Regions from separate parts of the Ralstonia sp. VS2407 genome, predicted to be linked through region 1. Evidence: predicted binding sites of a transcription regulator. Region 1 holds the regulator's gene; each other region holds the start of a gene.

Region 1 (10,313 bases):
CGACCCCGTAGCCGGAGCAATCGATGATGCTGTCGTCAGCTCGCTGCGGGTTGGCCAGCATGCTGCGACCAGCAAAGCGCACCAGTACGGCGTCGCTCCCGTGCACGTCACCGCTGTTGCAGTCGAGGGCTTCCGCTTCGCGAGGGGTGCAACTGTCCGAACCTTGAATCGACGGAGTTGCGTTCGCGTCTGGCCATCGGCGTTCTGGCGATGCTGCTGGCGTATCGGTGACCCATCCCGCTTGCTGCAGTGCCGTTGTCAGCAATTCCAGCGCTTGCGTGCCGCGACTTTCGATCAGGGCTTCGTCCGCAATGCGCTGATAGCTTGCACGTGCAAGGAGTGTCATTTGCAGCGTGATGCCGAGCACGATCAACCCGACCAGCATGCCAATCAGCAGCTCCACCAACGTCGCGCCCCGCTGAGCATGAGAGAGGCGGCACATGTCAGCGCACGTTCGCGGATTCGACGCGGGTGTTTTGCGTTCGGACGTCGGCCGATAGCTGACGCAGGCTTCGGCTGGTTGTCTCCATCCGCTCAAGTGCGGTTAGGGTGCCCGCTGCACACAAGGACAGTACTGCTAGTGCGACGAGGGATTCGAGCAGGATGGCGCCGTGTTGGCGCGGAGCAGGGCGGGTAATGTGACGGCGGTACTTAGGCATGGTCGGTAAAGGCGCATGGGGCGCCACAAGAACCGACCTACCTTAGGAGATATGCGGGGGTTTGACTGTTACGTTTGGTGGCAATCGCCGCTACTGTGTTGCCGTGGGCACGCAGGTGCTATCAACCGCGGGGTCACAGGTTCTGGCGCGGCCGAGTGCGTTGATGATGACAGCACGAGAAGGCGGTTTGCCATCCCTAAATGAGACGACAAAGGATGCGTTGACCTGCGCCACCTTAGTGGGTGTGGTGACTGTGTAGCCCACGGGCGAGTATGTCAGTGAGGTCTGGCTGGCGGTTGAACCCGAAATGTTCGCGGTGCTCTTGAACGCCACGTTCATGTTTGTCGGCATTGGGTCGTACTGACCAAGCAGCTTATCGGCGTTGGCGTCGTAAGTGCCATTCGGATTCTGGCCTTCAGAAAAGATTCGTACGCCGGTCTGCCACCCGGTGGTGGGGTCAATAGGCGCGATGGTGACGTAGCTGTTGGTGGCGATAGCGATGGAGCGCGCCTGACCGATTGCCGAAGTGATTGAGTCGACAGAAGTGACGACGCGCTGTTTGCGCATGAAGTCATTCAGGCTGGGCGCTGCCAGCATGAGTACGACGGCCGCCACCGTGATGGTGGCCATGAGTTCCAGCAGCGTGAAACCAGTGTGCCGGGAGCGTGAGGGGACGGGGGCGGCGCGCATGGCAATCACCAGCAGTTGGAGGTGCCAGTACCTGCGTTTATGGCTGTGGGTGCTCCGGGCGGCAGGTACAACTTCTCGCCAGTGCTCCGATAGATCAGTGAGCCACACGTGGTGTCGGCCTTGCCCGCCACAGGCGTGGCGGTTAGCTCGACACACTGGTCTGCCTGGGCGCCAACCGGGCTGCCCGCGCAGAGTGCTGCGCCGATCGTGTAGTTTGAGCTGCTCGGCGAGTCACCAGAATAAGTATTGAAACCCGTCCATGCTGTTGTGCTCCCCGGCGCCGGTGCATAGCTGTTGACCTGCGCGAAATGGCGCTCGAACAGTTGCATGGTGGACAGGAGCGCCGCCTTCGCCTCGGCTCGTCGCCCCTTCTGAACGAACTGGTTATAGCTAGGGTATCCAATGATGGCCAGGATGCCGACAATCGCGACCACGATCATCAGTTCGACCAGCGTGAAGCCACGCTGGCGAGAAAGGACGGAGCGTTGGAGTTGCATGTTGGCGCCTTCCATCAGTTCAGCGTGAAGTTGCGGACTTCGCGCCAGCCGGCACGGCCGCGTCGCTGCGTAATCTGCGTGACCGAGCCGCCCGACCCTCCTGAGCCATTTGAATTGCCCACCGTCAGACCCTGAGTACCCGATGAGAGCACGATCTTGGTCTTGGTTTCGACCGTGCCGCCCACCGAGTCGCGCGAAGCATTGGCGATGGAGATGACGATCAGCGACGGTGCACCGAGCAGGCCGGTAGACGACTGATAGCCTGTGGTCGTGCCACCCAGTGGCATACCGCTCAGCACATTCAACGCATAGCTGCGGCTGCTGCCGTTGTTGCCGCACGCATCGCCGCCGGTGAGCGAGTTGAAGTAGACGACCCCGTCGGAAGCCACGGCCGCTGTGACTTGCTTTTCCGTGTTGTCAGGGAAGTCGAGCACCCAGCCAGGCTTGCGGGGGCTGGTGTAGCCCACACCTGCGGCCCCCGTTGCGTACGCAATGGTGTATGACTTGCCATCCGAAGATGCCGTCGCTGTCAATTTGTTGAGCTTGCTGCGGTCCGTGATGTAGTTGGTGCTGCCGCCGTCATCGTAGATGCCGTAGAAGCTGTTGTACTGCGTCGGCGTTCCGGTATCGGACGTTTCGTAGTACTTGCCCGTCCCAAACAGGACCATGTAGCCGCCTGGCGCATAGACAATCTGCGGTGCCATGGTGATCGGTTGCTTCCGGCCCGGCGTGCTGTAGTTGTCGGTTGCAGCAAACAGCGGCTTCTTGATCGTGCCGCCGCCGTAGTTGGGCAGGGCGGTGGAGGTCTCATTCCAAGTGGTGCTGTCGCCGGAGAGTACAAACTTCCACAGGTTGCCTTGCAGGTCGCCTGCGTAGGCTGCCATGGCGCGGCCATTGACGGCGGGCACGATGGCAGGCGTCGACAGCCCATTGGCGGTCGTGTACGGCGGCGTGCCACCGGGGATCGGGGTGACGATCTTGAAGTAGTTGGTGTTGCGCTGCCAGGGAGTGCCAGCCGGCTTGTCCAACGACAGCAGGAACAGTGCCGCCGGCGCGTTCGCGTTGTAGCTGCTATCGACCGCGTTAGAGTTCAGGCCGTTGCCGACCATCACGAACCACTTGTAGATCGGCACATTTGGATTCTTCGACGTATCTGTGCCAGTTTGCAGCTTGACGACGAGCGGGGTGCCCATCACGTTGCCCATGTCGGCGTCGTCTTTGTCGGTGAACTCCCACAGCACGTTGGAACTCGTAAACGAGCCACCTTTGGACCCAGTGGGATCAGTCACGTCGAGGGCGTATACGCCTTGAGCTCCGCCACCGAAGCCGCCAGTCAAAACTGTCCGCCAGTTCCCGTTGACTTGCGCTTCGGCAGCGACCGGTGTGGCATCTACGAACAGGCGGTGTGCGTAGCCGGGGAATGTCAGTTGATTCAGGCTCGTGAAGTCTGCATTCGGTACATACGCGAAGACTTCGCTACCCGTGCTGGCATTGAAGCCATGCACCATGCCGTCGTTGGCACCCACGTAGATCATCGGCGTACGACCGTTGTAGGTGCCAGTGAAGGTTGCGTAGCCCGTGTCCGTGATAGCGCCCGAAGGGTCGCCCACATAGGTTGGCGCGGAGCCGATGATGTCGCCGAGCAGGCTATTGCGAGCGCGGAAGATGCCGCTGGAATTGCTCGTGGTGTTTTCCTTACTCTGATCGCCTCGCAGATAATTCAGGCGATCTTGGCCACTGCTGTCCGCTGCACCGTTGTCAGGATTGGTATTGAGCAATGCTTGCTGGCTTTGCGAGATATTCGCCCACGCGAAAGCCACACCCTTTCCTGTGTCCGAGTTCGTGGTGAACACGGAGCGGCCGGTGTATTTGGTCCCCGATGTGCCGCCGTACGCCGTCGTGAGTAAGGCACCCGCCTCCCATGTCGCCTGCGAACTGACTTGTACATTGGAGCCATTCAGCGTGAGCTGATACGCCGCAAGGCGGCCGTTCCACTTCTGGTCGAAGCCAGGGGCGTATACGTAAGTGTTGTTCCCCGAGTCACCGGTGATGCGCGCGCTCGACAGCGCAACACCCGACAGCGTGCCAGCGTACGAGACAATCTGCGCGAAGATATTCTTGATTGCGGCGATCATCGTGGCGGGTTGGCCACCCAGGAACCAGTTGTAAGGAATGTTCGAGCCAGTCGGAGCCGCTTCCCATTCGGTGTTGTTGTTGACGACTGTGATGCCGTCCGCGCCAAATGTCTTGAACGGATTGCCGTCGTTGTTGGCATCCTGGAAGCCGCCGTACTTCGCGGCTAAGAAGAATTGGCTCTGGCGCTGTGTGTCGCCGACGGTACCGTTGCCATTTTCGTTGACGTCAATGACGAACGTGGTGACACGCGCCGTCGGCATATCGGGACGAAAACCGTATGTGTGCGCCCAGTAGGCGACACCCGCTAGGTAATACGAGGCCCAGTGGGAAGTCGCGTGGTTGATGTCGCCCAGGTTGGTGAAGGAGGTGTCTAGTGGTCTGCCGTTGCCAGCCGCGGGCGTGTTTGTTTCGAGCGCCCCGACCCGGTTAGTCCAGTCTCGTACGTCGAAGTTGTCGTAGGTACTGACGGCCCGAGTCGGATCCCCTTGGTTGGATACTTGGTTGCCAGGGATGTAATGATCTTCGTGGGTATTGATGTCGCCGATCAGGAAGTCGTAGTTGCGCTGGCAGCCGCTCAGCATCGGGTCGGTATCCCAGGTGGTGTACACCGGGAAATTGTCCGAATACGTGGAGTCTGGCAGGCCAGCGATCGCTTCTGGCGTCGGTTTTTGCTTGAATTGCAGATAGCGAATGCTCTCGTAAAACATTTCGCTCACGGGGTCGTAGGTCTTGTAGTTGCCAGTAGGGTTGTCGGTCGGGCCTCCGAGATCGCCCATGTTTCGGCCTGACAACTTCACGCTGGTGCGGCCAAATTTATTCAGGTAGTTGATAACGCCGCTCGTGCCTTCGGCTGCCTTCAGGGGGTTTGTAGCGAATACCCCGGTTGAGGCATCGAATTCCGGTGCAGAGTTGGTGATCGCATTCAGGTTAGTGTCGACGGCCGTTGAGCCCACGTACTTCATGGGAGCCCGTAGGACGCCACCGTATCGCTCGTTTTGCGTTAGCTTTGTGTCATTTGTGCTGTCGTTCAGATAACCGAATGCCGCAAAGCGCATGCGGTCGGCGTTGAGCTGCATCTGACCGACCGGCTTGTAGTTGCCGTTGTAGTTCAGGCAGAGATCGGTGCGAGTCGAGCCTTCATTTGTGTCGCACACCTGTACCTGTACCCGGTACGACTGGCTAGCGTATTTGCCGGGGTTGCCGCATGAGGCTTTAGAGTCGTCTTGACTGGAGAAGAAGATATGGTTACCGCACGACGCGATGTAAAGCTTCGAAGAGGTGAACGGCGTGACCTTGCTGGGCGCACTTGCATTGCCAGAGCCATCGATGCTCTTGAGTGGGAAATATGAATTGCTCTTGAAGAAATCATCGCGCAGTACCGCACGCTGTAGCACGGTCTGGGTTTTTGTATCGATGACACGGTCGCCGCCGGTCATCGCCATGCGGAATTCATCGATAGCGGATGAAGCCGCCCAATTCATGAAATTGCCTGAGAAGGTGCCCGAGCATTCGAAGGATGAGTTCGTCGCACCCGAAATCGTGAAGTAACCGTTGGTAGAGTCGTAGGTGTAGCACTTGGTCGGATTGAAGTAACCAAGGAACGTCTGGGTCTTATCGTAGGCGCCACGATACGCTGCGCCCGTCGTCGGAAATTCCACCGACAGTGAGAGCATCAGGTTGGGGTGCACGTTCTGGCTGCGCCCATATAGCGGGACAGTGGAGATCGCCACGGTTGGCACGCTGTTGGCCGCGCCCATGACCGAAACCCAGCCCATTGCAAAGACGGCCAGCAAGCCGCGGATGATTTTCATGGTGTTCAGCCCCCCGAAAAGGCTTTGTTTTTTTGCCATGTTTGTCGTGTCGCCCAGTGCTGGTCAGCCCGGTGTATCCGTCTTGCGATAGACCGACTGCAGCATGACCTGTGCCCCGAGATTGGGCCCCCAACCGACTGCCGTGATGCGGTAGAGGAAAGTGGCCGGTCCCTGCACATTCCCGCCGATCGTTCTGTCTGGCAGGATCTCGATGATGTAGCGCGGCTTTTGTGCGGGCAGCAGGCCCGTCCCCGTGGGAAAGGTCCGGCCAGTGAAGTCGCCGAAACCCACCGTCTGTGGCGTGCCGGATGTGCTCCAACTCACCGTGTTCCAGACTGCGGTGGCGCCATCCGGAGCAGGTTGGCACAGCCCCTGATAGGGCGTCGTTGTGCCAGGGCCGCCGGTGTTGCAACCGCTGCCAGGAAAGCCAGTGGTTTTGGTTGGATCGAAGATTGCCGACCGCGTGTTGGTGGCAGTACCGTTGCCGGCCGATGCGTTTTGGATATCGTATTCAGCGTCGCGCAAGGCCGCCTCGGCCGCCTGGAAAGCGATGTCGGTGTCGCGCTGGTTTCGGCTCATCCGCTTGGAGTCGATCGCCAGCCGCGCGCCGCCGATTGCCAAGAGGGTGATGACGAGCAACATCACCAGTGCAGTGATCAACGCGAAGCCCATCGTACGCCCTGGAGCGCGAGTGGAGATCATCAGCATGACGGATCTCCCGAGAAGCAGGTCATGTAGTTGCGCGTTTGCACCGTGGCGGTAAAGAGTCGGCGCGCCATCTGCGTGTTTGCCGTGGCTTGGTAGGTACCGTCGACATAGGTGTATTGCTTGCCGAACAAGGTGAACTTCTGTGCGCCGCTGCCAACGTCTGCACTGGCGTTGTCGGCACGTACTACCAGTGCCACTTTGACTGCGTAGACGTTCTGCCAGTCGGTCGTCGACATGTCGGTGGCGCGTTTGAACACGTCCGGCACCGCGTCGCCGTCTACCGATACGCCATACAAGAACTGCAGCGACTCCACGCCCGGCACCAGCTGCTGGGTGGCGAACGTGGTCGTAGCGGCGCCTGTGCTGTCGCGCTGTCGGAACTTGCAGGCGAGGTACGAACCGGTGCTGTCCGTCTGAACGAAGAATATCGACAGGCCACGTTGGCTCGCTGCAAGGTCGATGCTGGTGGGCGAGGCGACGCCTTGGCCGGAGCAGTCGACCATCGAGTTATCCGGCACGGTCGGATTCGCAGCGGTGCCGGAGCCAAAAAAGCGGATCTCCAGAGCATCGTTGTTCTTGTCCACCATGGTGTTCTTGCACGATGCCGGCACCGTTTGCGAAAGCGATTCCACATCGGCTGGGTTATCGCAACCGTCCACCCCGCTGATCATGGGCGGGTCGCTTTGAGCAAGCTGGATCATTCCACCGCCCGACGTATTCGGCGGCGAAAACGCCGTTTGCCGAAGGGCCCGCGTGATGACGCCGAGGGCAAACTGTCCGCGCTCTTCTAGGTTCGAGCTGTCGTCGATGGTCGTGTAGGTCGAGCGCGTCATCAGATAGAACGACACGGTCGCAACTAGCACCAGCAACGAGATCACCAAGGCGACCATCAACTCGATCAGCGAGAAACCGCGTGCACGAGCCGCCGAGCGAAAGGGAGGGCGACGCATCACTGGCCTCCCGTATCTACAACAACAACCATCTGCGGATTTGGCGCCACCGAGCTGGCCGCATCTGCGGCGTTGGCCGCCGCCGCACTTGCTGACAAGTCCTTGTTGGTGAAGCGCGAAACCCAACCCATCTTGATCACTACCGGCGACGTGGCCGCCTTATCGCAGTTCCATCCGCTGAAACCGCCGGTAGTGGAGTAGGTCACGGTGTCACGGCAAACGACTGCGCGGCCGCCCGGTAGAGCGCCCTGAACGGCGCTTGCCCACTCGATGACATCGAATTGTGCGGCGGCGGCGGCGCATACGGCGCTACCCGACGTGCATCCACAGTTGGTCGCGCCGGTGGCGCAACTCTGTGCATAAAAATTGATGGCGGACGTTCCGCTGGCGCTTTGAGTATCGATGAAGTACGGCGAGCTGGCGGTGCCCAGGGTGCTGGAGTTGGCCCGCATCCGATCCGCCATATTCGACGCCAATTGCAGGGCCAGCGTGTCATACGCTCCCTGCTGCGTAAACCGATACGACTTGATTAAAAGATTGGCGACACTGAGCACGCCGACGGCCAAAATCAGCACGGCGATCAATGCTTCGAGCATAGTGAAGCCAAGCGCTTTCCCCGGCAAAGCGTGGCGCATGGTGACTCCCGCGAATTGTTCCGACCAACTATTTTTTTAATGCTTCTTTCGTCACTTATCCGGGCATGCTACGCCAAGATTGTGACAAAGTGCTACTTCTTTGCTTTGACAGCGGATTAAACCGAAATTTTGGTCGGAGCGCTAGTTCGGACAGCGGTGGAAAACAGGGCTTATTGGCGGAATTCGTCGAGCATGTCGCGAAATTCCGACACATCCTCAAAACTCCGGTACACCGATGCAAACCGGATGTACCCGATCTTGTCCAGCCGCTTGAGTTCGCGCATCACAAGCTCGCCGACGCGGTCGCTGCCGATTTCCTTCTCGCCGTGGCTGAGGAGCTTTTCTTCGATGCGGGCGATGGCCTCGTCGATGGCCTCGGCGGAAACGGGGCGCTTGCGCAGCGCAAGGCGCATGGAGTCCTTGACCTTGTTGCGGTCGTAATCAACGCGGCTGCCGTTCTTTTTGACGACGGCGGGAAAGAACAGCTCGATGCGTTCGTAGGTGGTGAAGCGGCGGTCGCAGGATTCGCAGCGGCGGCGGCGGCGCACGGTGTCGCCTTCTTCCGACATGCGGGTATCAATCACCTGGGTGGCCGCGTGGCCGCAAAAGGGGCATTTCATGCCGGTGGTCTCCTCGGCAACCTCAAAGAACGCACTGCGCTAAAAGAACAACGCCGCGATGGCCTGGGCAGGCACATCGCGGCAGGGTACTACGTGGCCGGGAGATCCGGCCATCAGCGGATGCCTTAGGCGTAGACCGGGAACCGCTTGGTCAGCTCGGCCACCTTGGCGCGCACGGCGGCGATGTTCGCTTCGTCGTGCGGGTTGTCCAGCACATCGGCAATCAGGTGGGCGACCGTCACGGCCTCGGCTTCCTTGAAGCCGCGCGTTGTCATGGCCGGTGAACCCAGGCGCACACCCGAGGTCACGAACGGCTTTTCCGGGTCATTCGGAATCGCATTCTTGTTGACGGTGATGTGTGCGTCCCCAAGCACTTTCTCGGCTTCCTTGCCGGTGATCTTCTTGGCGCGCAGGTCGACCAGCATCACGTGGCTTTCTGTGCGGCCCGACACGATGCGCAGGCCACGGGCCATCAGCGTTTCTGCCATGGCTGCCGCGTTCTTCACGACTTGTTGCTGGTAAGCCTTGAACTCCGGCGACAGCGCTTCCTTGAAGGCCACTGCCTTGCCGGCGATCACGTGCATCAGCGGGCCGCCCTGGATACCCGGGAAGATCGCCGAGTTGATGACCTTCTCGTGCTCAGCCTTCATCAGGATCACGCCGCCGCGCGGGCCGCGCAGGCTCTTGTGCGTAGTTGTCGTCACAAAGTCAGCGTGCGGCACCGGGTTCGGGTACACACCTGCGGCGATCAAGCCAGCGTAGTGCGCCATGTCGACCATGAAGTACGCGCCGATCGACTTGGCGATTTTGCCGATGCGCTCGAAATCGATGCGCAGCGCAAATGCCGATGCGCCGGCAATGATCAGCTTCGGCTTCTTCTCTTGCGCCAGGGCTTCGAGCGCGTCGTAATCGATGTCTTCCTGCGCGTTCAGGCCGTAGCTCACAACGTTGAACCACTTGCCGCTCATGTTGAGCGCCATGCCGTGCGTCAGGTGGCCGCCTTCGGCCAGGCTCATACCCATGATCGTGTCGCCCGGCTTGAGCACGGCGAAGAACACGCCCTGGTTGGCCTGCGAGCCCGAGTTCGGCTGCACGTTGGCGGCTTCCGCGCCAAAGAGCTGCTTCACGCGGTCGATGGCGAGCTGTTCCACCACGTCCACATATTCGCAACCGCCGTAGTAACGCTTGCCGGGGTAGCCCTCGGCGTACTTGTTGGTCAGTTGCGAGCCCTGCGCGGCCATCACGGCCGGCGAAGTGTAGTTCTCGGAGGCAATCAGCTCGATGTGGTCTTCCTGACGCTGATTTTCCTGCTGGATGGCGGCAAAGATTTCGGGATCGATCTGGTCGATCGTATAGCGGCTGCGTTCGAACATGGCGAGTGTCTGGTCTGAAACGAAACGGAAAAGGCGGAGATCGGGCGAGGCGTGGGGAAACATGCGCGCGGCTTGAACGACTGCGCTCGGTGTTGGCCGACTGCAGCGGGTGTCCAAGTCACCCTGTGCTTCCCATTCGCTGCCCAGGCGAGCGGCAGGCGCCGTTGTGCATGACGCCAGAAACCTTGCGCTTCCTCGTGGTCGCTGCCCACATGTCGAAGCTGCGCAAAGCAG
Region 2 (10,313 bases), on a different contig from region 1:
GGGCGCATCTGCGTGCGCTCGGCGGGTTCAACGCGGCGTTGTTTCCGTATCAGTACGCGCTCTGACGCGACAATCCTCCCACGCCTCACGGTCTGCGGCCCACGTGCGAGGGTAAAACCGTGGAGCGTCACCCTCCAAGACTCAGGCGTGAGGGTGAAACGGTGGAGCGTCAGTGTCCAGGCGTCGCACGCGAGCCTGAAACCGTGGAACGCCACAGTCGGAGGGTCGCGTGCGAGGGTCAAACTGTGGCGTTCCACGGTTTGAGGCTCACGCACGACAGTAAAACCGTGGAGCGTCACGGTCCGACGCTCGCGTGCGAGTGTGAAACCGTGAAGCGCGACCGTCGGATGCCCATTTCGTCGATCAATCCGGGAACGATTCCAGGGTCTGAAGCTCGCGCACGACACTTGAACCCGCGAACACGAAGGTGTGAGCACCATACGCGGGAATAAACGTCTCGAACGTCGTGGTGTGAAGCCCAGGCGTCGGGGTGAAACCGTGGCATTCGGCCCTTCGAGGCCAACACGTTGCAGGCCGCACGCCCTACGCAGCGCCGAAACGGAAGCGGGCAGCCCGCTTTCGAAGGCCGCCCGCATCTTTCCCTGCTTCTCTTTCTACTTCACTGCCTGCCTCAGGTGCCCATCGCCGGGTCGGACACGCCGTCCTTGCCGGTTTCCATGCGACCGGCAAAGCGCCGCGTGAAGCCGCCTTGCGGCACCGTCACCGTGAAGTCGTACCAGTTGCCCTGGCGCGCGATCGGCCAATGCTGGTCGAGCTGCTTGCCGGCCGGGATGTCGAACGTCCACGGGCCGTCATTGCGGTAGGCATTCGGCTTGACGGTGAAGGTGCAGCCCGCGGTGCCGGTGTTCATCATCGTCACGTAGACCTCGGCGTTGGCCAGGTCGTAGCACACGCGGATTTCCGGCGCGCTCGAACCCGCTGCCGACACGGCGCTCACATCGCCCGAGAACGCGCGGTGGAAGCCGTTGGGGCCCAGCACCCACAGGTCGTACTTGCCCTTGTCGGCGGTGAACACGTCCCAGGTGTCGTCGAGCATCTTGCCGGGCTCGACCGCATAGCGGCGCGGCACGCGGTCCAGATGCAGGCGGTCGTACACGTGGAAGACGGCAGCCGCCGTGCCGGTGTTGCTGAAGATCAGGCGCAGCGCGCGGTTGGTGGCGTCTTCGCGGGCGCTGACATGCAGCTCGTACGGCAGGGCGCGCGAGGGGCGGGTGCCGGTGGCCTGCACAGGCATCTGCTGCGCTGTGACGGAGGGCAGCGGCACCTGCGGCTGCAACCCTTGCGCGGTGCGGATGGCGTCGGCGGTGGTCTTGTCGCGGCTGGGCAGCGTGGGCAGCGTTTCGTTATTCGGGTTGACGAAGTTGAAGGCGCTGGTCAGGTCGCCCAGCACCGCGCGCCGGTACGCGCTGATGTTGGTCTCCTGAACGTTGAAACGCAGCTCCAGGAAGCGCAGCACCGACGTGTGATCGAACGCCTGCGAGTTGACCCAGCCGCCGCGGCTCCACGGCGAGACGATGTACATCGGCACGCGCGGGCCGGGGCCGTAGGGGTGTTGGTCCGTGTGGTATTCGCCGGCGGTGCTCACCGTCGACTTGCCGGCCAGCACGCCGTTGTCATAGGCGGGGGCTGCGGGCGGCGGCACGTGGTCGAAGAAGCCGTCGTTTTCATCGAAGTTGATGAACAGCACGGTCTTGCTCCACACGGCCGGGTTGGCGGTGAGCGCGTTGAGCACTTCCTGCGTGTACCACGCGCCCTGCACGGGGCTCGACGGGCCGGGGTGCTCGGAATACGTGGCCGGCGCGACGATCCACGACACCTGCGGCAGTTGCCCGGCGGCGATGTCGTCCTTCAGCGCCTGCAGGAAGCCGCCGTCGGGCATGGTGTTGCCGACGCCCTTGATCAGCGGGCTGACGGTTTCGTCGGCCGGCGTGTACGGCGGGAACGGGCTGCCGTCGGCCAGGTTGCCGCGCGCGGCGTTGGCATCGCGGTAGGCCTTGAAACCGGCGAGCGGGTTGTCGGTGAAGTTGTCCGGCATGTTCTGGTAGACCTTCCACGACACGCCGGCCGCCTGCAGGCGCTCGGGATAGGTCTTCCAGTTGTACGTGACGCTGGCGTCGAGGTGGTCGCCGCTGTTGTCGATGACGGGGCCGCCCGCCGCGCCGGTCGGGTCGTTCGTGCCCGTCCAGTGGAACAGCCGGTTGGTGTTGGTGCCGCCGTGGAACGAGCAGTGGTACGCATCGCACAGCGTGAAGGCGTTGGCCAGCGCGAACTGGAAGTCCAGCTCGGCCTGCTTGTAATAGCCCATCGACTGCGTCTGCTTGTACGTCGGCCACTTGCTCATGCGGCCCAGGTCCCACGCGTTCTGCGCATCGGGGTAGCTGTGCGGCGTGCCCGAGACGCGCTGCGCGTTGCCGGCGCTGCTGTCGAGGTAATACGGCAGCACCGTGCGGCTCGGCCCGCTGCTGGGCACGTAGGTCTGCTGCCACACGTTCAGGCCGCCGGCCAGCGGGATGGGGAAGCGGTCGCCAAAGCCGCGCACACCTTGCAGCGTGCCGAAATAGTTGTCGAACGAGCGGTTCTCCTGCATCAGGATCACCACGTGTTCCACGTCGCGCATCGTGCCGGTGGCGTTGTTGGCGGGAATCGCCAGCGCACGGCGGATCGACGGCGGGAAGGCGGCGAGCGCGGCGGCGGAAATCGCCCCCGTGCTGGCCATCTTGAGGAAGTTGCGGCGGCTGCCGTTGTTGGCGTGGTTCGTGTCGGAAGTCATGTCGGTCTCAAACGCAAGTCGATGGGAAGCCGCGCGTTACGGAGCGCAGTGCAGGGTCGGCTTGTTGGCCGGCGGCTGGCCGGGTTGATCGGGCTGAGCGGCGCCGGGGCCCGTGCTCGGCGTGCCGTCGTTCGAATCGCCGCCGCAGGCCGACAGCGACAAGGTGACAGCGCACAGCAGCACGGCGGCCAGCCGGTGCGGCCTCGCGAGAGGGTGGATGAAAGGCTTCATGAGCGGTCTCGTTCGGGTTGGGGGAGGGGGTCAGGGGTTCAGCGACGACAGCGGCTGGTGCGAGCCGTTGATCGTCTTGAGTTCGTCCAGCGTCAGGCGGCGCGTCCACATGGCGAGGTCGTCGTAGGCCATCACGCCCTTGAGCGAGCCCGGGTTGTTGGGCACGTAGTTGTGCGTGGCGTCGTCGTTCATGCCCCAGACCTTGGTGGCCAGGCCACCCAGCTTCGTGACGTCGGTGTTGGCGATGGCCTTGTCTTCCACCTTCTGCACGCCGAGCACCGGGTCCAGGATGTAAGCGCTGAAGCGCTTGGCCTGCGCGTCGACCGAGAGGGCGAGATAGGCCCACTGGTTGGCGCTGAACTTCATGCCCTGGATGTCGTCGCGCTTGCCGCCGCTACCCAGGTTGAAGCGGACTTCGCAGCCGCCCCACAATCCGATGGCGATGCCGGCATTGGAGCCGGAGTAGTAGTCCTTGTTGGCGAGGATCGGCTCGCCCGTGCCGTTGCCCTGCGTGCAATCCGACTTGAACCAGAAGCCAATCGTGAACTGCGGGCTCTGCGCAATGTCGGCGCCGTTCTGCGTGAGCTTGTAGGCGTCGATGCGCGAATCGACCGAAAGCGCCGTGCCGCCAAACGGGTCGGTTGCCGCAGAACCGCCGTCGGTGCCTGCCACCCACGGGCCGATCGTCGAACTGGCTTTGCGGTCGGTCGGCGGCAGCGGGTCGAAGCTGTAGTACGCAGCCAGGCCGTTGGTGAGCGAGGTGGCCAGCGGCGTCGGGGCAACGTAGGCGATCTGCGCGAGCATCGACACGGGCACGTTGTTGCGCACCAGCGTGTAGTTGATGCGGTAAATGCCGCTGGCGGCAGCGATGTTGCTGTCGGTGTACTGCGTGGCCGTGGCGGGCAGCGTGGCAACCGGCTTGCCGTCGCGCAGCACGGTGATGGGGCCGCTCGCCGCTGTCGGGTTCTGCCAGTTCAGCAACAGCGAGGCGCTGTACGCGCCCACGGTGCTCTGGACATTGCGCACGCCGATCGCGTTGGCGGTGAGCGCTGCGCCGTCCAACTTGTGAGCGGTGGCCGGTACGGCGGCGTTCAATTGCGCCAGCACGGTCGGCACGATGTCGGCCTCGCTCGGCAGGGCAGCGAGCGCGGCTTCCGACGTGGGCGCGGCCATGCCGTTCTTACCGAGCACCGGATTGACGCTCTTGTTCAGCGCGATGAAGGCGGTGCGGTTTTCCAGCGTCGGCGCAGACGTGGTGGCCCCCGTGGCGTCCAGGCCGTGGCTGGTGGTGACGACCACGAGCCAGTCTTCGTTCGGGTTGGCGGTGCGGCGCTGGGCGATGACGGCCTGCAGCGTGCCGAGCGCCTGGTCGACGTTGGCCAGCGCAGCGGTGTACGCGTCGCTTTGCAGGCCCGATGCCAGCGCGGCGGCGGCCGGCGCGGTGTATTGCGCGAAGACGACGTCGTAGCCGGACTGCACGAGCTTCACGCTGTTCTGCGTCACGCAGGTGTCCACCTGGGCGCAGTCCACGAGCGTGTCGAGGTTGCCGGCTTGCTGATCCGCCTTGAGAAGCGCAGGCAGCGCTGCCGAACTAACTGCGGCGCCGAGCCGTTGCGTGGCGCCGGCTGCCTTGGCGGCGCTGCGCGCGTAGCTGAACACGCTTGGGGCGGCCAGGGTGGTGACGGTGTCGTCGGTCACGCCATGGCGGTTTTGCCAGGCGCCGGTCAGCACGGTGGCCCAGCTTGGCGTGTCCAGCGGCGGCTGGGCGGTGGTGGTGCCAAGCGTGCCGCCGGTCGAAGCCGGCATCACCGCCAGCGCGCCCAGGTTCGGCAGGCTGTGCTGCAAGAGCGCGCTCTGTACCTGCGCATAAGTGGCGCCGTCCACGCCGACCACCAGCACCTTTTTGCTGGCGCTGGTAGAGGGCGCGTCTGTGTTGCCCTGGTTGGCGATGGGGCTGCTGTCGCTACCGCCGCATGCGGTCAACGTGGTCGCCAGCGTCGCGGCCACGGTCGTGCCCAGCGCTGCCGTCAGCAGGCGGCGGGCAGGTGGATTCCAAGCCATGTCGATTTCCTCGGTCGTTGTGCGCGGCGCTCGGTGTCCCGCCGCTGTGATTGCGCTCCCTGCAATGCGACCGAAGCGTAGGGTGGGGGCCTGTCGCTCAAGTGACAGCCTCGGCAAGAATGCTGATGTGGCTATTCGGATTTCTTGAGCGGGTGAATGCCGGGGATTGCCCCGGGGTGCGGCACGCGTGCACCGGTGCAGTGCGCCGCACACATACCCCTACCGAAGATGAGGTGACGTCTATTGAGCTTGCGACGTCGATAGAAAGAATTATTCTGAAGAGTCGGTCATTGCGACGCCGCACGCCAGTCCCGCCGACCCTTTGTGCAGACTGGCGTAGCGGGTTTGCGGCACCGCATTGGCGGGTGAAAAATAGCCCTCTGCCCCCACCTGTCAAGTCTAGGCAAATTCGATTGGGCCACTATACTTAGCGTCAATCCCGGAGTTGGACACTAGATGTAGTGGTCGCTTTCCGGGATTCTTATTTCAGCGCCACGCGGGGGCGGGCGTACGGCAGGTCGAGCCGGCGCTTGGGGGCTGAGGAAAGGCAGGGGTCTTTTCCGTCTCATTTCTCCGCGTAGCGCAAGGATTCGCCCAGGGTGCTTCACCCCCGGCGCGCCAATAAAACGAACGGTTCAACAGGAGTCCACATGCAGACGGCCCAACCAGAAATCCACTCCGGCACCGCCAACCCCTCCCAATTTGCGCAAAGCGCTGGCGGCACGGCCGCTGCCCCCAGCACTGGCTACGCGGACTACAAGATCATCCGCCGCAACGGCGCCGTGGTGAGCTTCGAGCCTTCGAAGATCGCCGTGGCCATGACCAAGGCCTTCCTCGCCGTGAATGGCGGGCAGGGCGCTGCTTCCGCGCGTGTGCGCGAGCTGGTCGAGCAACAAACGCAGAACGTCGTGCGTGCGCTGCTGCGCAGCCGCCCGAACGGCGGCACGTTCCATATCGAAGACGTGCAGGATCAGGTGGAACTGGCCCTGATGCGCTCGGGCGAGCACGACGTGGCCCGCGCCTACGTGCTGTACCGCGAGCGCCGCGCCCAGGAGCGCGCACAAGCCGGTGAAACCCAGCAGCAACCGGCCTTCATCGGCCTGAACGTGACCGACGGCGGCATCACCCGCCCGCTGGACATGGCGGCGCTGCGCAACGTGATCGTCTCGGCCTGCGAAGGTCTGGGCGAAGCGGTGGACCCGGAGCCGATCCTCAAGGAAACGGTCAAGAACCTGTATGAAGGCGTGCCGATGACGCAGGTGTACGACTCGGCCATCCTGGCCTCGCGTACCCTGATCGAAAAGGACCCGGCGTACAGCCAGGTCACGGCGCGCATCCTGATGCACACGATCCGCCGCGAAATCCTCGGCGAAGAAGTCACGCAAGCGGAAATGAGCACGCGCTACGTCGACTACTTCCCGCAGTTCATCAAGCGCGGCATCAACGCCGAACTGCTCGACGACAAGCTGGCGCAGTTCGACCTGGCCCGCCTGGGTGCGGCCCTGGACGCCTCGCGCGACTTCCAGTTCAACTACCTCGGCCTGCAGACGCTGTACGACCGCTACTTCCTGCACATCAATGAAACCCGCATCGAGATGCCGCAGGCGTTCTTCATGCGCGTGGCGATGGGCCTGGCGCTGAACGAAATCGACCGCGAGGCCCGCGCCATCGAGTTCTACCAGCTGCTGTCGTCGTTCGATTTCATGTCGAGCACGCCGACGCTGTTCAACTCAGGCACGCGCCGCTCGCAGCTCTCGTCGTGCTACCTGACCACCGTGTCGGATGACCTGGACGGCATTTACGAGGCGCTGAAGGAAAACGCGCTGCTGTCGAAGTTTGCCGGCGGCCTGGGCAACGACTGGACGAACGTGCGCGCACTCGGCTCGCACATCAAGGGCACGAACGGCAAGTCGCAAGGCGTGGTGCCGTTCCTGAAGGTGGTCAACGACACGGCTGTGGCCGTGAACCAGGGCGGCAAGCGCAAGGGCGCGGTGTGTGCGTACCTGGAAACGTGGCACCTGGACATCGAAGAATTCCTGGAGCTGCGCAAGAACACCGGCGACGACCGCCGCCGCACGCACGACATGAACACGGCCAACTGGATCCCGGACCTGTTCATGAAGCGCGTGATGGAAGGCGGCGAGTGGACGCTGTTCTCGCCGTCCACCTGCCCGGACCTGCATGACAAGGTCGGCAAGGCATTCGAGCAGGCCTACCTGGCCTACGAAGACAAGGTCGCGCGCGGCGAGATCAAGCTCTTCAAGAAGATGCCGGCGCTGCAGCTGTGGCGCAAGATGCTGGGCATGCTGTTCGAAACCGGCCACCCGTGGATCACGTTCAAGGATCCGTGCAACATCCGCAGCCCGCAGCAGCACGTGGGCGTGGTGCACAGCTCCAACCTGTGCACGGAAATCACGCTGAACACCAACGACAGCGAAATCGCCGTGTGCAACCTGGGTTCGGTCAACCTGGTCGCCCACCTGGTCAAGCAGGCGGATGGCAGCGTGGTGCTCGATCACGAGAAGCTGAAGAAGACCGTGCGCACGGCCATGCGCATGCTCGACAACGTGATCGACATCAACTACTACGCGGTCAAGAAGGCACGTGATTCGAACCTGCGCCACCGTCCGGTCGGCATGGGCATCATGGGCTTCCAGGACGCGCTGCACGTGCTGCGCGTGCCGTACGCCAGCGACGCAGCGGTGCAGTTTGCCGATACCTCGATGGAAGCCGTGTGCTACTACGCCTACTGGGCGTCGACCGAGCTGGCTGAAGAGCGTGGCCGCTACAGCAGCTACAAGGGCTCGCTGTGGGACCGTGGCATCCTGCCGCAGGACTCGCTCAAGCTGCTGGCCGAAGAGCGTGGCGGCTACCTGGAAACCGACATGTCGTCGACCATGGACTGGGACAGCCTGCGCGGCCGCATCAAGCAGTACGGCATGCGCAACTCGAACTGCGTGGCGATCGCCCCGACGGCAACGATCTCCAACATCATCGGCGTGTCGGCCTGTATCGAGCCGACGTACCAGAACCTGTACGTCAAGTCGAACCTGTCGGGCGAATTCACGGTGGTCAACGACTACCTGGTGCGCGACCTGAAGGCACGCGGCCTGTGGGACGAAGTGATGGTCGCCGACCTGAAGTACTTCGATGGCTCGCTGGCCCGCATCGACCGCATTCCGCAAGACCTGCGCGACCTGTACGCAACGGCCTTCGAAGTGGAGCCGACGTGGCTGGTGGAAGCGGCATCGCGCCGCCAGAAGTGGATCGACCAGGCTCAGTCGCTGAACATCTACATGGCCGGCGCGTCGGGCAAGAAGCTGGACGACACGTACAAGCTGGCCTGGCTGCGTGGCCTGAAGACCACGTACTACCTGCGCACGATCGGCGCCACGCACGTCGAGAAGTCGACCGTGTCGCGCGGCACGCTGAATGCGGTGTCCTCGGGTAGCGATACAGGTGGTGTGTCGGCTGCAGGTGCATCGGGCGTGACGTCGGCCGCACCGACCAGCGCGCTGGATGCCGCTGCTGCCACCGCCCAGGCGATGCCGGAAGCCGAAGGCGCCGTGTGCACTATGCGCCCGGGCGACCCCGGTTTCGAGGAATGCGAAGCCTGCCAATAAGTCAAAACAGTGTCTGAGGTTGCTCCCGCGCAAGCGGGGGCGCCGTGACCTGAACGACACTGGACTCGCGCTCCAAAAGAGCGGGAGCGACGCGCAAAGAATTAGGAGAAGCACATATGCTGAGCTGGGACGACGACGTCAAACCTGCCGCACAACCTTCGGCTGCACCGCAGCCGGTGTATCAACCGCAGCCGCAACTGCAAACGGCCACCGCTGACCAGGGCGGCGTCCTGCCCCCGTCGGCCACGCAGGCCGCCGGCACGGGCATCCTCGGCAACAACCCGAACGCCGCTGCCGCACAGAGCAACCGCCGCGTGAACGCCGCTGACAAGCGCGTCATCAACGGCGCCACCGACGTCAACCAGCTGGTGCCGTTCAAGTACAAGTGGGCCTGGGAAAAGTACCTCGCCGGCTGCGCGAACCACTGGATGCCGCAGGAAATCAACATGTCGCGCGACATCGCCCTGTGGAAAGACCCGAACGGTCTGACCGAAGACGAGCGCCGCATCATCAAGCGCAACCTGGGCTTCTTCGTGACGGCCGATTCGCTGGCCGCCAACAACATCGTGCTGGGCACGTACCGCCAGATCACCGCGCCGGAATGCCGCCAGTACCTGCTGCGCCAGGCGTTTGAAGAGGCGATCCACACGCACGCGTATCAGTACATCGTTGAGTCGCTGGGCCTGAACGAGGCCGAGATCTTCAACGCGTACCACGAAGTGCAGTCGATCCGCGACAAGGACGAGTTCCTGATCCCGTTCATCGACACGTTGACCGATCCGTCATTCAAGACCGGCACGCCCGAGAACGACCAGAAGCTGCTGAAGTCGCTCATCGTCTTCGCCTGCATCATGGAAGGCCTGTTCTTCTACGTTGGCTTCACGCAGATCCTGGCGATGGGCCGTCAGAACAAGATGACCGGTGCCGCCGAGCAGTACCAGTACATCCTGCGCGACGAGTCGCTGCACTGCAATTTCGGGATCGACCTGATCAATCAGATCAAGCTCGAGAACCCGCACCTGTGGACGGCCGAGTTCAAGGCCGAGATCACGGAGCTGTTCAAGAAGGCGGTCGACCTCGAATACCGCTACGCCGAAGACACCATGCCGCGCGGCGTGCTGGGCCTGAACGCACCGATGTTCAAGGGCTACCTGCGCTTCATCTGCAACCGTCGCTGCCAGCAGATCGGCCTGGACGCGCTGTTCCCGAACGAAGAAAACCCGTTCCCGTGGATGAGCGAAATGATCGACCTGAAGAAGGAGCGCAACTTCTTCGAGACGCGCGTGATCGAGTACCAGACCGGCGGTGCGCTGTCCTGGGAGTGATCTGAGCCACGCGCTCGACCCGGCATCAACGTAGACAGGCGACGCACCATGCGTCGCCTGTTTGCGTTTTGGGGCGTCCATTCACGTTTGTGCGATTGCGCCGCGCCTGTCAGACATGGCACGCTGCGGCTACCACTGCCCCCGGATTCCCGCTATGACGGTCGAAGCCTTCTTCTCGCAGACCTACGATGAAGCGCGCAGCAAGTTCCTCGCCGCCGCACAGAGCCGGGGGCTTCGCATCGAGCGTCATCTGCATCCCGATGTGGCGGGGCCGTCTGGGGA
Region 3 (10,313 bases), on a different contig from region 1:
CGTCATGCGCTGACGCACGTGGTCGAGCAGGCGCACCGCCATGGCGTGGCCGAATGGCGTAGTGATGTCGTCGGCATCGTGCGTGAAGTTGCGCACCATCTCGTTGATGCCGTTCACGCCGAGCGTGCTGAAGTGGTTGCGCAGCGTGCCCAGGTAGCGCCGCGTGTACGGATACAGCCCCTGGTCGATCAACCGCTGGACGAACTTGCGTTTGACTTCCAGCACGTCGCGGCCGAGTGCGAGCAGCATATCGAGCCGCGCCAGCAGCGCCGCCTCATCGCCCGCGTAGAGGTGTCCCAATCGCGCGCAGTTCACCGTCACCACCCCGATGGAGCCGGTCTGCTCGGCCGACCCAAACAATCCGTTGCCGCGCTTGAGCAGCTCGCGCAGGTCAAGCTGCAAGCGGCAGCACATCGAGCGCACCATGTGCGGCTCCAGATCGGAATTCAGGAAGTTCTGGAAGTAGGGCAGCCCGTAGCGTGCCGTCATCTCGAACAGCAGCGTGGTGTTGGGGTGCTCCCAGTCGAAGTCTGGCGTGATGTTGTAGGTCGGAATCGGAAAAGTGAACGCGCGGTCCTTTGCATCGCCGGCCATCATGACCTCGATGTACGCGCGGTTGATCATGTCCATCTCGGGCTGGAGGTCGCCGTAGGTGAAGGGCATCTCTTCGCCGCCGATGTACGGAACCTGCTCGCGCAGGTCCGCCGGGCACGTCCAGTCGAACGTGAGGTTGGTGAACGGCGTCTGCGTGCCCCAGCGGCTGGGCACGTTCAGGTTGTAGATCAGCTCCTGCATGGACTGCTTGACCGCCGCATACGACATCGCGTCGCGGCGGATGAACGGCGCCATGTACGTATCGAACGAACTGAACGCCTGCGCGCCGGCCCATTCGTTCTGCAGCGTGCCGAGAAAGTTGACGATCTGCCCGATCGCTGCGGACATATGCCGCGGCGGCGTCGCCTCCACCTTGCCCGGCACGCCGTTGAATCCCTCCGTCAGCAACTGCCGTAACGACCACCCTGCGCAGTAGCCCGACAGCATGTCGAGATCGTGGATGTGGAGGTCGCCCTCGCGATGCGCTGCGCCCGCCTCTGGGCTGTAGACATGCGAAAGCCAGTAGTTGGCCGTGACCTTGCCCGCCACGTTCAGGATCAGGCCGCCCAGGCTGTACCCCTGATTGGCGTTGGCATTGACCCGCCAGTCGCGCTGCTCAAGGTATTCGTCCATCGTGCTCTCGACATCGACCAGCGTGTGCTTGAGCGAACGCAGCCGGGCGTGCTGCTCGCGGTAGACGATGTAGGCACGCGCGGTGCGCCAATAGCCGGCGTCGACCAGCACCTCTTCCACGCAGTTCTGGATGATTTCGATACCGGGGCTGGGGAGCGAGGCGAGATGCTCGAGCACGCCCGTGGTCAGGCGCTGCGCTTCGACGGTGTCGAATTCGCCGGTGGCCTGTCCGGCTGCCGCGATGGCTTGGCGGATCTTTTGCGCGTCAAACGGGGCCAATGAACCGTCGCGCTTGGTGACTTGCCTGGTGACCTGTGTGCCCGTCATGAGGTACTCCATCTAGTGGTATGGAGTCAGACTAGCACTACATATTGTGGTCGGTGAGCCCTAAAGACCTTGATTTTTAAATCGCTTGACCCCGGTCAACCGGGGCCATTTGCGACGCAGAATGGTCGTGTCGCTGTCAGTCGACGATGAACAGCCTGGCGCCGTTCTTGGTGTAGGACTGATGGGCTTCAGCGTCGTCGCCCACCTGATAGCTCATGCCCGGCGTGAGGGTGAACTTGCGGCCGTCTTCCAGCGTGGTTTCCAATTCGCCATCCAGGCAGAACAGGATGTGGCCCTTCTTGCACCAATGGTCAGCCAAGTAGCCGGGGGTGTACTCGACCATGCGTACACGGATGCGGTTTGACTCGTCCCCGAAGTAACGGGTGCGCCAGATCGCCATGCCGGTCTCGCCGGTGTGCTCGGTAGGTTCAACGGCGGACCAGTCGGTCGTGCCAAAGGCGAAGGGCGCCATTTTCATCGCGGGACTCCGGGTGGGTGACGTAAGCCCATGATGGTATCAGCGGCTTACGTGGTCCACGCGTCGCATTTCATGTGCTTGAAGCGGCGCTTGTTGGTACGCCGTGACGGCATTGCGTGCGGCTCAATAATCCGCTTCTGAGGGGGCTAGTTCCACTGCCAGTGCGGCATCGCAGCAAGGTGTCAACGGCGCCATATCAATGTATGCAGAAATTGCATGGTGCCATGCAACATCGACATAACGATCGCCATGCGCTTCTCTAATATCGTCGCTTTTTACAAAGCGTGACGAAGTTGGGCCAGCCCTTGGCCTCATGAGATCCGCGTCTGTCGCGCGCCGTCCCTCCGGCCACGATATTCCTTGGAGAAAGTCTTGAACACCAAACGTCTGACCTCCCATATCGGGCTGGCAATGCTGCTGGGCATTGCCGTCGGCTGGGGTTGCCACGAATATGCCAAGGACGCTGCGGCGGCCAAGGACATCGCTTCGTACTTCAGCATCATCACCGACATCTTCCTGCGCATGATCAAGATGATCATTGCACCGCTGGTGTTCTCGACCCTGGTGACGGGCCTGGCGAGCATGAGCGGCGGCCGCTCGGTGGGCCGCGTGGGCCTGCGCGCGATGATCTGGTTTGTGTGCGCGTCGGCCACGTCGCTTGCGCTTGGCATGCTGCTGGTCAACTTCTTCCAGCCGGGTGTGCACATGAACCTCGCGCTGCCGGATGTGTCGGCCACGTCGGGCCTGAAGACCGGTGACTTCACCCTCAAGGCCTTCATCACGCACGTGTTCCCGCGCAGCATCGTGGAGGCCATGGCCACCAACGAGATCCTGCAGATCCTGGTGTTCTCGCTGTTCTTCGGCGCCGCGCTGTCGACGATGAAGAACCCGATGGACAGCGTGATCGGCCGTGGCCTGGAAGAGCTGACCAAGCTGATGTTCCGCATTACCGACTACGTGATGCGCTTCGCCCCACTGGGCGTGTTTGCTGCCATGGCCGCTGCCATCACGGTGGAAGGCGTGGGCGTACTGTGGACCTACGGCAAGCTGATCGGCGAGTTCTACCTGGGCCTTGCGCTGCTGTGGGCGATCCTGTTCTTTGTCGGCTACCTGCTGCTGGGCCGTTCGCTGGGCCGTCTGCTGGGGCTGATTCGTGAGCCGACGCTGCTGGCGTTCGCCACGGCGAGCAGCGAATCCGCTTACCCGAAGACGATCGAGGCGCTTGACCGATTTGGCGTGCCCAAGCGCATTTCGAGCTTCGTGCTGCCGCTGGGTTACTCGTTCAACCTCGATGGCTCGATGATGTACCAGGCGTTTGCGGTGCTGTTCATCGCGCAGGCCTACAACATCGAGATGGGCTTCACGCAGCAACTGACGCTGCTGCTGGTCCTGATGCTCACGAGCAAGGGCATGGCCGGTGTGGCGCGTGCCTCGCTGGTGGTGGTGGCAGCCACGCTGCCGATGTTCCATCTGCCCGAAGCCGGTCTGCTGCTGATCATCGGCATCGACCAGTTCTTCGACATGGGCCGCACGGCCACCAACGTGATCGGCAACAGCCTGGCCACGGCCGTGGTGGCGAAGTATGAGCCGGCTGAAGAGGAGGCGGTGGAAGAGACCGCAGAACCCGCAGTGCAGCCGCAGGTCGGCTGACTTTAAGCCAAGACGACAGCGCCGCCTTTTAGGGCGGCGTTGTTGTATCTGAGCGGCGTTATTCCGGTTGAGAAGCGAGCGGTGCCACGGCCGGGCTCAGGGGCGCATCGCCGATGTCGACACGCTGTGCCATCGGTGCCTCTCCCAGCAACGCAGCCACCATGGCTTGCAGCGGAAGCACGTCGCCGGTGCTCATGAAGCGGGGCGATGCGGCGGGGCCTGCTGCCTGCAATCCCGCCGCCGCGAGCGTGCGGCCCAGATGGCGCGCGACGGCGTGGCCGGTGTCGATCAACGTCAGACGATCGCCCGCGATCTCGCGGATGGCGTCTTCCAGGAACGGGTAGTGCGTGCAGCCGAGCACCAACGTGTCGGCGTTTGCGTCCAGCATCGGTTGCAGATACGCCCGCAGCAGCTCCAGCACCGCAGGCGAGTGGGTATCGCCACGTTCGATCAGGGGGACGAGCCCGTAGCCGGGTTGGCTCAGCACTTTGCAATCGCCCGAGGCAGCCGCCAGCAGGCGTGCAAATTTCTCGCTGCGCAGCGTGCTTTCGGTCGCGAGCACGCCGACCACACGGCTCTTCGATGTGGCAACCGCTGGCTTCAAGCCCGGCTCGACGCCAATCACCGGCACCGCGAGTTTTTCGCGTAGCACGTGCACGGCTTGCGCCGTGGCGGTGTTGCACGCGATCACCAACGCCTTGCAGCCCTGGTCGACCAGCCATTCGCACACGCGCAGCGTGCGATCGGCAATGTATTCGGGAGATTTTTCCCCGTACGGGGCATGGCGGGAATCCGCCAGGTAGAGAAGCGATTCGGCCGGCAGTTCGGCGCGAATCGCGCGCAGGACAGAGAGCCCTCCGAGGCCGGAATCAAAGACCCCGACCGGTGCCTGCGCGCGTGTCGTCATATTGAATATGAGTGAACGGATCAGCCTGCTGCGACCGGAATCTTGCCGATCTTCGCCTGCCATTCCGCCGGGCCGGTCTTGTGGACCGACGTGCCCGAGCTATCGACGGCGACGGTCACGGGCATGTCCTTCACGTCGAACTCGTAGATGGCTTCCATGCCCAGGTCTTCGAATGCCAGCACCTTGGAACCACGGATGGCCTTCGACACCAGGTACGCGGCACCGCCCACGGCCATCAGGTAAGCCGACTTGTGCTTCTTGATGGATTCGATGGCGACCGGGCCACGCTCGGCCTTGCCCACCATGGCGATCAGGCCCGTCTGGGCGAGCATCGTCTCGGTGAACTTGTCCATGCGCGTGGCCGTGGTCGGGCCTGCCGGGCCGACAACCTCATCGCGCACCGGATCGACCGGGCCGACGTAGTAGATCACGCGGTTGGTGAAGTCGATTGGCAGCTTCTCGCCCTTGGCGAGCATGTCGGCGATGCGCTTGTGTGCGGCGTCACGGCCGGTCAGCATCTTGCCGTTGAGCAGCAGCGTCTGGCCCGGCTTCCACGAGGCAACTTCTTCCGGCGTGAGCGTGTTCAGGTCGACGCGCTTGGAGGTCTCGGTGTTCGGTGCCCACTCGACCTTCGGCCATTGCGACAGGTCCGGCGCTTCCAGCTTGGCAACGCCGCTGCCGTCCAGCGTGAAGTGTGCGTGGCGCGTGGCGGCGCAGTTCGGGATCATCGCCACGGGCAGGTTGGCCGCGTGGGTCGGGTAGTCCAGGATCTTCACGTCGAGCACGGTGGCCAGGCCGCCCAGGCCTTGCGCGCCAATGCCCAGCGCGTTGACCTTTTCGTACAGCTCGATGCGCAGTTCTTCTGCACGGTTGCTCGGGCCGCGGGCGATCAGGTCTTGAATGTCGATCGGCTCCATCAGGGCTTCCTTGGCCAGCAGCATGGCCTTTTCGGCCGTGCCGCCAATGCCGATGCCCAGCATGCCCGGTGGGCACCAGCCGGCGCCCATCGTCGGCACGGTCTTGAGCACCCAGTCGACGATGGAGTCGGACGGATTCAGCATCACGAACTTCGACTTGGCTTCCGAGCCGCCGCCCTTGGCCGCGACGATCACGTCCACCGTGTCGCCCGGCACGATCGACATGTTGATCACGGCCGGGGTGTTGTCCTTCGTGTTGGTGCGCTTGCCGGCCGGATCGGCCAGCACGCTCGCGCGCAACTTGTTGTCGACGTCGTTGTACGCGCGGCGCACGCCTTCGTTGACCATGTCTTCGAGGCTCATCGTGGCGCCGTCCCAGCGCACGTTCATGCCGACCTTCAGGAACACGGTGACGATGCCGGTGTCCTGGCAGATCGGGCGCTTGCCTTCAGCGCACATGCGGCTGTTGGTCAGGATCTGCGCGATGGCATCCTTGGCGGCCGGGCTCTGCTCCTGCTCATAGGCGCGGCCCAGAGCAGTGATGTAGTCCATCGGGTGGTAGTAGCTGATGTACTGCAGGGCGTCGGCGACGCTCTGGATGAGGTCTTCTTGACGAATGACGGTCATGGTGGGGGACCAACGTATAGGAATGAAAAGCCGGTGCGGCAGGGCAGCGGTCGGTGACCTTCACTCCCCGCCTGTGGCCTGGACGGCGGGCGCCGCAGGCTCAGAACAGCCTGAGATCATACACCCAATGTCGGGCGCGGATTGTCCGATCGCGTTCGTCGGAATCGCCGCGCCAACAAGGGCGCAGCGTCAATGTGCGTCGGCAGCCTCGCCGTGCGGATGCGCGTGCGAAACGATGCGGTCCACCCACGCCATCACCAGCGCAGACACCAGGAATGCCACGTGGATGAGCACCTGCCACAGGATCGTGTGCGTGTCCTTCTGGGCCGCATCGATGAACGTCTTGAGCAGGTGGATCGACGAGATGCTGATCAGCGCCATCGACAGCTTCACCTTCAGCACGCCCGCGTTGACGTGGTCCAGCCACTCAGGCTCATCTTCATGGCCCTCGATGCCGAGCTTGGATACGAAGATGTCGTACCCGCCGATGATCACCATGATCAGCAGGTTGGAGATCATCACCACGTCGATCAGGCCCAGGACGGCCAGCATGATCTTGGTTTCGTCCAGGTCACCCAGGTGTGACACCAGGTGCCAGACCTCGACAATGAACAGATACACATACGCTGCCTGGGCGATGATCAGCCCCAGGTAAAGCGGCAGTTGCAGCCAGCGGGAAAAGAAGATCAGGCGCGGAATCGGGCGCAGCGGGGCGATGGGCGATTTCATGGGCGGAACGGAGCGGGTGGAGGAAAAACCGCGTGATTGTAGCGTTCCGCGATGAGAATTTTGCTTACAGGAAAACGCTTGCGGCGCGCCTCATTCGCGATCCAACGACGGGTCCAGCGGGTCGAGCGGATCGCTCACACGGCCCCGCTGTCGGCCCCGCTGCATCCCCGGGCGCGGGCGCGCTGGCCAGCTCGCTACCAGAATGCCCGCCACCACGCATGCCAGCGCGATGCCGTGGGGCCAGCCCGGCGTTTCGCCCAGCGCCACGATGCCGTACGTTGCGGCCGCAATCGGCAGCACCGAGGTGAACACGCCTGCAAGGTGGGCGGGCACATGCCGAATGCCCTTCATCCACAGCCAGAACGAGAAAATGCTGGCCGATAGTGCATACCAAAGCACCAGGCCCCAGATGGGCAGCGGCACGCTGGACACATTGAAGGTGAGCAGCGGCATCAGCCCCAGCGGCAGCATCAGCAGGCCGCCGATCAGGTGCGTGTATGCGCAGATCTCGATGGCGGGCAATGTTTGAGTCAGCCGCCGCGACAGGATGACGTAGATCGATTCGCAGAGCACCGCACCCATCACGAGCGCATTGCCCAGCAGCGCTTGCGCCGCATCGGCGGGCGCAGCGCCTGAAGATTCACCCCCGCGATAGGCGTTGAGAATGGCGACGCCCGCCACCGCGAGCGCCACCGACACCAGCGTGCGCCCCGACGGCTTCTCGCGCAGCACGAGCCACGACAGCAGCGCCACCGTGGCCGGAATCGTGCTCGTGATAATGCCCGCAGCCAGCGCAGAGGTCAGCCGCACGCCGTTGAGCATGAGCAGCGTGAAGCCGAACGTGCCGAAGAATGCCTGGAGGAACAGGTTGGTCCACTCGCCACGCGTCACGCGGCGCATGCGCGACGGCTTGTACCAGGGCGCCATGCAGACGATGGCAATCAGAAAGCGCAGCAATGCAAACAGCATCACCGGCATGACGGCGACGATCGACTTGCCGAAACCGACGTTGCTGCCGACCAATGCCATGGCAGCAATCAGGAAAAGGGCGTGGATGGGCACGATGAGGAATCAGTGGAAACCGGCACGGGGCGCGGCTCTGTAGCCGGCCATGTTGCGTTGCGATGCGTGCCGTAATGTGAAGTGACGCATTATAGTAGTGCCCTTCACGTCGGCTTGCGGTGCAGAAATGCGTAAGGCTGGAGTCAGGTCAGCCCCTTAGATTCGCCGCAAAACGACAACAGACATCGCTATCAGGAGACACCATGGCTGGCATTGAATCTGTCCTGCAGGAAACGCGCGTGTTCAACCCGCCCGAATCCTTTGTTAAACAGGCAAACATCGCCGGCATGGATGCGTACCGTGCGCTGTGTGCCGAAGCCGAGAAAGATTACGAGGGTTTCTGGGCGCGCCTCGCACACGAGCACCTGCTTTGGCACAAGCCTTTCAGCAAGGTGCTGGACGAGTCCAACGCACCGTTCTACAAGTGGTTTGAAGACGGCGAACTCAACGCCTCGTACAACTGCCTCGAACGCAACCTTGAAAACGGCAACGCCGACAAGGTCGCCATCATTTTCGAGACTGACGATGGCAAGGTATCGCGCGTCACGTATCGCGAATTGCATGCACGCGTTTGCCGCTTCGCCAATGGCCTGAAGGCCCTGGGCATCAAGAAGGGCGACCGTGTGGTGATCTACATGCCGATGTCGATCGAAGGCATTGTGGCCATGCAGGCGTGCGCGCGCATCGGTGCGACGCACTCGGTGGTGTTTGGCGGGTTCTCGGCCAAATCGCTGCAGGAACGCATCGTCGACGTGGGCGCCGTGGCGCTCATTACGGCCGACGAACAGATGCGCGGCGGCAAGGCGCTGCCGCTCAAGGCCATCGCCGATGAGGCGCTCGCCATGGAAGGCACCGACGCCGTCAAGCACGTGATCGTCTATCGCCGCACCAACGGCAATGTGAACTGGGTGGAAGGCCGCGACCGCGCGATGGACGAGGTCGAAGCCGGCCAGCCCGACACCTGCGAAGTCACGCCGGTGGGCGCGGAACACCCGCTGTTCATCCTCTACACCTCGGGTTCGACGGGCAAGCCGAAGGGCGTGCAGCACAGCACGGGCGGCTACCTGCTGTGGGCCCTGCTCACCATGCAGTGGACGTTCGACCTGAAACCGGACGACATCTTCTGGTGCACCGCCGACATCGGCTGGGTGACGGGCCACAGCTATATTGCGTACGGCCCGCTCGCTGCCGGCGCCACGCAGGTCGTGTTCGAGGGTGTGCCGACGTATCCGAACGCCGGCCGCTTCTGGGACATGATCCAGCGTCACAAGGTCAACACGTTCTACACCGCGCCGACCGCCATCCGCTCGCTGATCAAGGCCGCCGAAGCAGACGAGAAGGTCCACCCGAAGCAGTACGATCTCTCCAGCCTGCGCCTGCTGGGCACCGTGGGCGAGCCGATTAATCCGGAAGCCTGGATGTGGTACCACACGAACATTGGCGGCGGCCGTTGCCCGATCGTCGATACGTTCTGGCAGACCGAAACGGGCGGCCACATGATGACGCCGCTGCCGGGCGCCACGCCGCTGGTGCCGGGTTCGTGCACGCTGCCGCTGCCGGGCATCATGGCCGCCGTTGTTGACGAAACCGGGCACGACGTGCCGAACGGGCAGGGCGGCATCCTGGTCGTCAAGCGTCCGTGGCCGTCGATGATCCGCAACATCTGGGGCGACCCGGAACGCTTCAAGAAGAGCTACTTCCCGGAAGAGCTGGGCGGCAAGCTGTATCTGGCGGGCGATGGCTCCATCCGCGACAAGGACACCGGCTACTTCACCATCATGGGCCGCATTGACGACGTGCTGAACGTCTCGGGCCACCGCATGGGCACGATGGAGATCGAATCGGCGCTGGTGGCCAATCCGATCGTGGCCGAAGCCGCCGTGGTGGGCCGCCCCGACGACATGACGGGCGAAGCCATCTGCGCCTTCGTGGTGCTCAAGCGCTCGCGCCCCGATGGCGACGAAGCCAAGCAGATCGCCAACGAGCTGCGCAACTGGGTCGGCAAGGAGATCGGGCCGATCGCCAAGCCGAAGGACATCCGCTTTGGCGACAACCTGCCCAAGACGCGCTCGGGCAAGATCATGCGTCGCCTGTTGCGTTCGCTGGCCAAGGGCGAGGACATCACGCAGGATACGTCCACGCTTGAGAACCCGGCCATCCTCGATCAACTGAAGGAAACGCGCTAACCGCCAGCGCTGGTCGCCAACCTTGGCCGCCGACTCCCAACAAGACAGCCGCTTCCGCAAGCGGCTGTTTCTCTATTACGGGCTCTATACCGTAGGGCTGCTGCTGTTCATCGTGATGATGGGCGCGATTGAACGCGTGCGCGGGCCAGGCGTGTGGCTCGGCTATGTGTTCCTGTTCGTCACCATCGCCATTTATGCGTGTA

The links. The regulator NrdR, encoded in region 1, represses ribonucleotide reductase genes. The targets are predictions, from matches to a motif close to CACNANATNTNGTG.
Region 2: ACU8YE_RS22450 (ribonucleoside-diphosphate reductase subunit alpha) is a predicted target of NrdR. The motif match lies at 5,534-5,547, and genes of this name have one in related genera.
Region 3: ACU8YE_RS19525 (ribonucleoside triphosphate reductase) is a predicted target of NrdR. The motif match lies at 1,590-1,603, and genes of this name have one in related genera.

Annotation. Positions count from the first base shown of each region.
Region 1 is NZ_JBRFVG010000001.1:154,148-164,460, forward strand. Features, by position in the region: gene ACU8YE_RS00735 (PilW family protein) at 1-442, opposite strand, end outside; gene ACU8YE_RS00740 (GspH/FimT family pseudopilin) at 750-1,349, opposite strand; gene ACU8YE_RS00745 (type IV pilin protein) at 1,355-1,846, opposite strand; gene ACU8YE_RS00750 (pilus assembly protein) at 1,861-5,793, opposite strand; gene ACU8YE_RS00755 (pilus assembly PilX family protein) at 5,857-6,501, opposite strand; gene ACU8YE_RS00760 (PilW family protein) at 6,495-7,451, opposite strand; gene pilV (type IV pilus modification protein PilV) at 7,451-8,086, opposite strand; gene nrdR (transcriptional regulator NrdR) at 8,257-8,706, opposite strand; gene glyA (serine hydroxymethyltransferase) at 8,832-10,079, opposite strand; ZMP/ZTP riboswitch at 10,214-10,313, opposite strand, start outside.
Region 2 is NZ_JBRFVG010000019.1:34,995-45,307, reverse strand. Features, by position in the region: gene ampD (1,6-anhydro-N-acetylmuramyl-L-alanine amidase AmpD) at 1-65, shown strand, start outside; gene ACU8YE_RS22465 (phosphocholine-specific phospholipase C) at 632-2,791, opposite strand; gene ACU8YE_RS22460 (hypothetical protein) at 2,828-3,022, opposite strand; gene ACU8YE_RS22455 (alkaline phosphatase family protein) at 3,053-5,083, opposite strand; gene ACU8YE_RS22450 (ribonucleoside-diphosphate reductase subunit alpha) at 5,734-8,706, shown strand; gene ACU8YE_RS22445 (ribonucleotide-diphosphate reductase subunit beta) at 8,823-10,031, shown strand; gene ACU8YE_RS22440 (M14 family metallopeptidase) at 10,186-10,313, shown strand, end outside.
Region 3 is NZ_JBRFVG010000013.1:37,469-47,781, forward strand. Features, by position in the region: gene ACU8YE_RS19525 (ribonucleoside triphosphate reductase) at 1-1,554, opposite strand, end outside; gene ACU8YE_RS19530 (DHCW motif cupin fold protein) at 1,691-2,032, opposite strand; gene ACU8YE_RS19535 (cation:dicarboxylate symporter family transporter) at 2,405-3,682, shown strand; gene murI (glutamate racemase) at 3,741-4,589, opposite strand; gene ACU8YE_RS19545 (fumarate hydratase) at 4,610-6,133, opposite strand; gene ACU8YE_RS19550 (TIGR00645 family protein) at 6,323-6,862, opposite strand; gene ACU8YE_RS19555 (DMT family transporter) at 6,953-7,924, opposite strand; gene acs (acetate--CoA ligase) at 8,128-10,110, shown strand; gene ACU8YE_RS19565 (sodium:solute symporter family protein) at 10,133-10,313, shown strand, end outside.